DNA from 2 places in the Streptomyces sp. NPDC059852 genome. Region 1 is predicted to be linked to the other one. Evidence: riboswitches for the same ligand, from Rfam matches in the RefSeq annotation. Region 1 holds a riboswitch; the other holds the start of a gene.
The links. A riboswitch is a leader RNA that binds a small molecule or an ion and turns the genes downstream of it on or off. The one in region 1 is predicted to bind thiamine pyrophosphate.
Positions count from the first base shown of each region.

Region 2: linked by a shared signal. The riboswitch ahead of ACFV46_RS10125 (thiamine ABC transporter substrate binding subunit) and the one ahead of thiO (glycine oxidase ThiO) in region 1 are both predicted to bind thiamine pyrophosphate.

Region 1 is NZ_JBHWJK010000037.1:7,090-10,779, forward strand. Features, by position in the region: gene ACFV46_RS31375 (FAD-dependent oxidoreductase) at 1-146, opposite strand, end outside; gene ACFV46_RS31380 (hypothetical protein) at 203-1,405, opposite strand; gene ACFV46_RS31385 (hypothetical protein) at 1,530-1,874, opposite strand; TPP riboswitch at 1,926-2,037, shown strand; gene thiO (glycine oxidase ThiO) at 2,035-3,195, shown strand; gene thiS (sulfur carrier protein ThiS) at 3,192-3,392, shown strand; gene ACFV46_RS31400 (thiazole synthase) at 3,396-3,690, shown strand, end outside.
Region 2 is NZ_JBHWJK010000006.1:126,056-129,745, forward strand. Features, by position in the region: gene ACFV46_RS10120 (ABC transporter permease) at 1-915, opposite strand, end outside; gene ACFV46_RS10125 (thiamine ABC transporter substrate binding subunit) at 891-1,985, opposite strand; TPP riboswitch at 2,063-2,168, opposite strand; gene rlmN (23S rRNA (adenine(2503)-C(2))-methyltransferase RlmN) at 2,193-3,299, opposite strand; gene ACFV46_RS10135 (hypothetical protein) at 3,665-3,690, opposite strand, start outside.

The sequences.
Region 1 (3,690 bases):
CCGAGCAGCACGGCCTTGGACAGGGGCGGGCGGTCGTACGGCTGGTGGGGCTCGGCGCCGATCAGGGTGATCGTCCCGGCGAAGCCCTTCTCCCGCAGGGCGACCGCCGTCTGCACACCGGCCATGCCGGCGCCGGCGACGACCACGGACCGCTGCGACTGGGTGGTTGGCTCGCTCACCCGATCACCATAGACACTCGTCGTCAGCTCGAGTTCCGGCCCCGGCCGCGTCGCGCGACGAGGAGCGTGCCCGCCCCCGCGACCACCGCCGCGGCCGCCACGCCCGTGATCGGCAGCGTCGAGGAGCCGGTGTCCGCCAGTTCGCCGCCGTCCGTCGCCCCGGCGCCACCGGTCGACGACGATCCGCCGGCCGAGCCGCCCGTAGAGCCGCCTGCCGACCCGCCTGTCGAGCCGCCCGTCGAGCCCGTCGACCCCCCGCCCGTCACGTCCAGCGTGATGTCGGCCTTGTCGTTGGCCTGGTCGGGGTCGAACGAGCGGGGTTCGGGGCTCAGCGCGATCGAGCCCTTGGCGCCGGCGATCCGCTTGTCGATCTTCAGCTTGAAGGTGTACTCCATCCGGGCGTCCTCAGCCATGTTCAGACCGAGGTGCGCCGGGCAGTTGTACGTCCCGCCCTTGTCGTGGCAGTAGTAGTCGCGCTTGACGACCGACGTTCCGGCGGGAAGCTTGATCAGGATGTGGACGCCCGGCACCCCGCCCTCCTCCAGGAGCCAGGCGGGCCCGGCGTTGGCGAACCCCACCTTCATCGTCACCGTGTCGCCGACCCTCCCGCTCAACGCGGCACCCGTCACCTGGTAGTCGGCCGTGTTGACGGTGCTGACCGGCACGTAGACGTACTTCGCGGAACCCTCGCCCCCGGCCGGTCCCTCGACCAGTCCCACCGCCGGGGCGGTCCCCTGCACCGACGGCTCTCCGTTCTCGTCGTCCGACGGGGCGGTCCCGTACCCGACGCGCAGCCGCAGCCTGTCGTTGTACGCGCGGTCCAGTGCCTCGACCCGGAGAGGCTTCTCGGGCGTGAGGACGACGCCCGGCTCCACCGGCTGGTCGTACGCGCACGTCGCGGTCCAGTACTCGGGCATCTCGTCGTAGGACCTGACGTGCTGCACACGGCAGTTGGAAGGGACGTCCACGAGGTCGAGCCCCCGGGTGACGGAGTAGGAGACCCACGCCTTCTCGGCGGTCACGGTGCCCTTGTTCGTCACGGTGACCGGGACGTCGAACGTGCTCCCCGGTCGCAGCCCGTGGACCGGCTCGACGCCTCCGAGGACCAGGTCGGGTCCGGCCTCCTCAGCGAAGGCGGCGGGAGCCGCGGCCAGCACGATCAGGCCGGCGGCGCCGAGGGCGGCGGCGGCACGGGAGGCGCGGCGGTTGTGCGGGGGTATCGGCATGGAGACATCCTCTGCTGGGACGCGGGAGACGGACGGCGCCTTCCGGGGGAACGGCCCTTCTCCCGCTAGACCCTCACCGATCTCCAACGGTTGTACGTCCGGATCCTTCTCCGCCGTACCGTCGTCAGGACGCGGGCACCTGCTCGACCACACTGGTGCCGCTGCCCGCCTGCGACTCCCACTCCCACGTCTCGGTCAGGCGCACGCGCCCGTCGGGGAGTTCGCCCACCGTGGACACGCAGTGGCCCGAGGAGGTCGTGCCGTCCCGCTTGAGCTGCACGTACCGGAAGTCCAGCCGGTCGCCGTCGCGGGTGCCGACGAGGTGCCCGCGCACCACGTCGCCGCCGTCGTACTCGGCCCAGACCACGCCGTCCCGCTCGTGGTACGTGAAGCGGGTGCGCGTGCCGACCTGCCCCGGCGCCTGGTCGGCGACGGGGGCGAGGACGAGACCGTCGAGCGAGCGGGCCATGCGGGAGGCTCCCTTACCGATACCTGGGGCTGCGGGCTAGGGTGGCCACCGTAGAGCACTCGCGGGAGCCCGGACGCACCGGGCTGAGAGGGAGGCTGGCGGCCTCCGACCGTACGAACCTGATCCGGGTCATGCCGGCGAAGGGAGGGGCTGGACGCCCATGTCCTCACGTACGTCAGACGTCCTCGTCGTCGGGGGCGGGATCATCGGCCTGGTCACGGCGTGGCGGGCCGCGCAACGCGGGTTCGCCACGGCCGTGGTGGACCCGGAGCCGGGCGGCGGGGCCGCCCAGGTGGCGGCCGGGATGCTGGCCGCCGTCACCGAACTCCACTACGGGGAACAGACCCTGCTGGGGCTCACCCTCGAATCGGCCCACCGCTACCCGGACTTCGCGGCCGAGCTCGGCGACTCCACCGGGCACACCCTCGGCTACCGCCGCTGCGGCACGCTCGCCGTCGCCCTCGACGCGGACGACCGTGCCCACCTGCGCGAACTGCACGCCCTGCAGACCCGTTCGGGGCTGGACTCCACATGGCTGACCGGCCGGGAGTGCCGGCGCCTGGAGCCGATGCTCGCGCCCGGCGTGCGCGGCGGGCTGCGGGTGGACGGCGACCACCAGATCGACCCCCGGCGGCTGGCCGGGGCGCTGCTGGAGGCGTGCGAGCGCGCCGGTGTGACCTTCCACCGGGCCTGGGCCGAGCGTCTGGACGTCACGGCGGACCGGGCGACGGGGGTCACCACCACGGACGGCACGGCGCTGCGCGCGGACCGGGTGGTCCTCGCCGCGGGCAGCCTGAGCGGCCGGCTCGCGGGCGTCCCCGACGACGTACGGCCGCCCGTGCGGCCCGTGAAGGGGCAGGTGCTGCGGCTGACCGTGCCGCGGGGCCTCGCGCCGTTCCTGAGCCGTACCGTGCGCGCGATGGTGCGGGGCAGCCAGGTGTACCTGGTGCCACGCGAGAGCGGGGAGCTGGTCGTCGGGGCGACGAGCGAGGAACTGGGCTGGGACACCACGGTGACCGCGGGCGGCGTGTACGAGCTGCTGCGGGACGCCCACGAGCTGGTGCCCGGCATCACCGAGCTGCCGCTGACGGAGACCCGGGCGGGTCTGCGCCCCGCCTCCCCCGACAACGCGCCGCTGCTCGGCCCGACCGCCCTCGACGGGCTGCTGCTCGCCACCGGTCACCACCGCAACGGTGTGCTGCTCGCGCCGGTCACCGGGGACGTCCTCGCGCACGTCCTGACCACCGGTGAACTGCCGGACGTGGCCCGTGACTTCACACCGCTGCGGTTCGCCACCGTCCCCCAGGAGCAACCGGCATGAACATCTCGCTCAACGGGGAGCGGCGCCGCGTCGCCCCCGGCACGGCGCTCGACGCCGCCGTCCGGCTGCTCACTGCGGCGCCCTCAGGGGTGGCCGCCGCCCTCAACGAGACCGTCGTCCCGCGCGCGCAGTGGCCGTCGACGCCGCTGCGCGAGGGCGACCGCGTCGAGGTCCTGACCGCCGTGCAAGGAGGCTGACCCATGGCCGACGACCCCCTCGTCCTCGGGGACCTGTCCCTCACCTCCCGGCTGATCATGGGCACGGGCGGGGCGCCCAGCCTGGACGTGCTGGAGCGGGCCCTGGTGGCGTCCGGGACGGAGCTGACGACCGTCGCGATGCGGCGGGTGGACCCCTCGGTGCACGGCTCGGTCCTCTCCGTCCTGGACCGGCTCGGCATCCGGGTGCTGCCGAACACCGCGGGGTGCTTCACCGCGGGCGAGGCGGTGCTGACGGCCCGCCTCGCGCGCGAGGCGCTCGGCACGGACCTGGTCAAGC
Region 2 (3,690 bases), on a different contig from region 1:
GGCCAGGACCCCGGCGAGCAGCGCCCACTGCCCGGCCCCGCGCGGCCGCCGCGCCGTCACGGACGCGTCGACGAGCCGCAGGGTGCTCTCCCGCCGCCGTACGGTCCAGGCGTGCACGGCGAGGATGGAGCCGACCGCCAGGAACTGCACGATCGTCAGCACGGCGGCCGTGGACAGGTCGAAGATCTCGGAGGTCTGCCGGTAGATCTCGACCTCCAGAGTCGAGAACGCCGGACCGCCGAGGATCTGGACCACGCCGAAGGACGTGAAGGTGAACAGGAAGACCATGAGCGCGGCGGCGGCCACGGCGGGCCCGAGCGCCGGCAGCGTGACGGTCCGCCAGGCGGTCCACCGGGACGCCCCGAGCATCCGCGCGGCCTCCTCCTGCCGGGGGTCCAGCTGGGCCCACAGGCCGCCCACCGTCCGTACGACGACGGCGTAGTTGAAGAAGACGTGCGCGAGCAGGATGGCCCACACGGTGGTGTCCAGCCGTACGCCCCACAGCTCGTCCAGCAGCCCGCCGCGGCCGACGAGCGCGAGGAACGCCGTGCCGACGACGACGGTCGGCAGCACGAACGGCACGGTCACCACGGCCCGCAGGACCTGTTTGCCGGGGAAGTTGAAGCGGGCGAAGACATAGGCGCCGGGCAGCGCGATCAGCAGGGTGAGCGCGGTGGAGGCGAGGGCCTGCCAGGTGGTGAACCACAGCACGTGCCGGATGTCGGACTGCCCGAGCACGTCCCACAGCCGCCCGAACCGCCACACCCCGTCGACATGCAGGCCGCGCGCGACGATCGCGGCGACCGGGTAGGCGAAGAAGACCACGAAGAACGCGACGGGCACGGCCACGAGACCGAGCCGCGCCGCCGCGCTCCGTGTGCGGCGCCCCGCTACCTGAGGACGAGCGAGGTCCACGACTTGACCCAGTCGTCACGGTGGGCGGCGATCTTCGCCGGCTCCATGGTCTCGGGGTTCTTCGCCGCCGGCCCGTAGGCGGTGAACTCCTTCGGCACCTGGGCGCCCTCGCGCACCGGATACACGAACATGTTCAGCGGCATGTCCTTCTGGAACGTGTCGCTCAGCAGGAAGTCGATCAGCGCCTTGCCGCCCTCGGCGTTCCTGGCGTTGCTGAGCAGACCGGCGTACTCGACCTGCCGGAAGCAGGTGCCCTCTACGACACCCGTGGGCGCGGTCGAGGGCCGGGGATCGGCGTAGATCACCTCGGCGGGCGGCGAGGAGGCGTACGACACGACGAGCGGCCGGTCGCCCTTGGCCTTCTTGCCGCCGGCCGAACCGGAGAACTCCTCGTTGTACGCCTGCTCCCAGCCGTCGACGACCTTGACGCCGTTGGCCTTCAGCTTCTTCCAGTAGCCCTCCCACCCGTCGTCGCCGTACTCGGCGGCGGTGCCGAGCAGGAAGCCGAGGCCGGGCGAGGAGGTGGAGGCGTTCTCGGTGACGAGGAGGTCCTTGTACGCGGGCTTGACCAGGTCGTCGAAGGAGGTGGGCGGGGTGAGCCCGTGCTCGCTGAAGTACGCCTTGTCGTAGTTGACGCAGACGTCGCCGGTGTCCACGGGGGTGACCCGGTGCTTCTCCTGGTCGACCCGGAACTCGGGCGCGACCTTGTCGGAGCCCTTGGCCTCGTACGACTGGAACAGGCCGTTGTCGAGGGCCCGGGACAGCAGGGTGTTGTCGACGCCGAAGAAGACGTCGCCCTGGGGGTTGTCCTTGGTCAGGATGGCCTTGTTGACGGCCTGCCCTGCGTCGCCGTCCTTGAGGACCCGGACCTTGTAGCCGGACTGCTTCTCGAAGGCGGCGAGGACGTCCTTGGACACGGCCCACGAGTTGTGGCTGACGAGGGTGACGGTCCGGGAACCGCCGCCGCTGCCGTCGCCGCCGTCGTCGGACGACCCGCAGGCGGTCAGCGCCGGCAGGGCGACGAGACCGAGCCCGACGGCGAGGGCCGTGGCCTTCTTGGTGATGCTCACTGGATTCCTCCTGGGGGTGACCAGGAAGAGACGCGGCCCTGCCCGTGGCCCCGGGGGGCTCGGGCAGGGCGCAACAGCTCGAGTGATGACCGATCTCCCTACCCAGAATGACCTGGGCCAGGTTCGGAGGGTCTGCGGCCGGTGCCGCACTCTCAGCGCTGTGGCGCTCCCCTGTCGGAATATGCAGATGTGTTGACGCCGGTCAGACTACCGCTCGGTGGCGGCGAGCTGACCACACGCCCCGTCGATCTCCTGACCACGGGTGTCCCGGATCGTCACCGGTACACCGTGGGCGGCGATGGCCTCGACGAACGCCTTCTCGTCCTCGGGCCGGGAGGCGGTCCACTTCGACCCCGGGGTCGGGTTGAGCGGAATGAGATTGACATGCACAGGCTTGCCCTTGAGCAGCCGCCCGAGCCGGTCACCACGCCAGGCCTGATCGTTGATGTCCCGGATGAGCGCGTACTCGATGGACAGCCGGCGGCCGCTCTTCCCGACGTACTCGAACCCGGCGTCCAGCACCTCGCGCACCTTCCACCGCGTGTTCACGGGGACGAGGGTGTCACGCAGCTCGTCGTCGGGGGCGTGCAGCGAGATGGCGAGCCGGCACTTGAACCCCTCGTCGGCGAACCGATGAATGGCAGGCACGAGCCCGACCGTGGAAACAGTGATCCCCCGCTGCGAGAGCCCCAGCCCGTCGGGCTCAGGATCGGTGAGCCGCCGAATGGCCCCGACAACGCGCTTGTAGTTGGCGAGCGGCTCGCCCATCCCCATGAAGACGATGTTGGACAGCCGAGCAGGCCCCCCAGGCACCTCACCGTCCCGGAGCGCCCGCATCCCGTCGACGATCTGATGGACGATCTCGGCGGTGGACAGATTCCGATCCAGTCCCGCCTGCCCGGTGGCACAGAAGGGACAGTTCATCCCGCACCCGGCCTGAGAACTGATGCACATCGTGACCCGATCCGGGTACCGCATCAGCACGGACTCCACGAGCGTCCCGTCGAACAGCCGCCACAGCGTCTTGCGCGTGGTCCCCTCGTCGGTCGACAGATGCCGCACGACGGTCATCAGCTCGGGAAACAGCTCCTCCCGCAGCTTGGCGCGGGACCCGGCGGGGATGTCGGTCCACTGCTCCGGATCGTGCGCGTACCGCGCGAAGTAGTGCTGCGACAGCTGCTTGGCACGAAACGGCTTCTCGCCGATCGCGGCGACGGCGTCCTTGCGCTCACCGGGCGTGAGATCGGCAAGATGCCGCGGCGGCTTCTTGGCTCCGCGCGGGGCGACGAATGTGAGTTCTCCGGGTGCAGGCATAACCCTTCCAGTGTGGCAGATCAACTCTGGATGCCCAGGCCGGAGCGGGGTGGGGGCGGTCACCCACGGGTGCCGTCTGCCATCGTCGGCCAACGTCGCACGGCCCAGGGGACGGCCCAGCCTTGCCCCGGCGCTTAGAAGACGCCGGCACACCTGGCTGCGCACGGTGATCGTCTTACTCCCGTGCCACGCTGGGATGCTGAGTGTCACTATCGTGCGCCGTCCTTGCTGTCAGCGTTACTGGAGGTCCGGTCCAGCCGAGAGCGCCTGATCCGGCACCCTGCCTTTCTCTAGGGCTGATTGAAGTCGCGGCGTCCGCCCTCCGTGATGACACCAACAGCCCGCCGCTGCTGGACTACCGTGCGCTACACCACGCGGATCCGCACCCCAG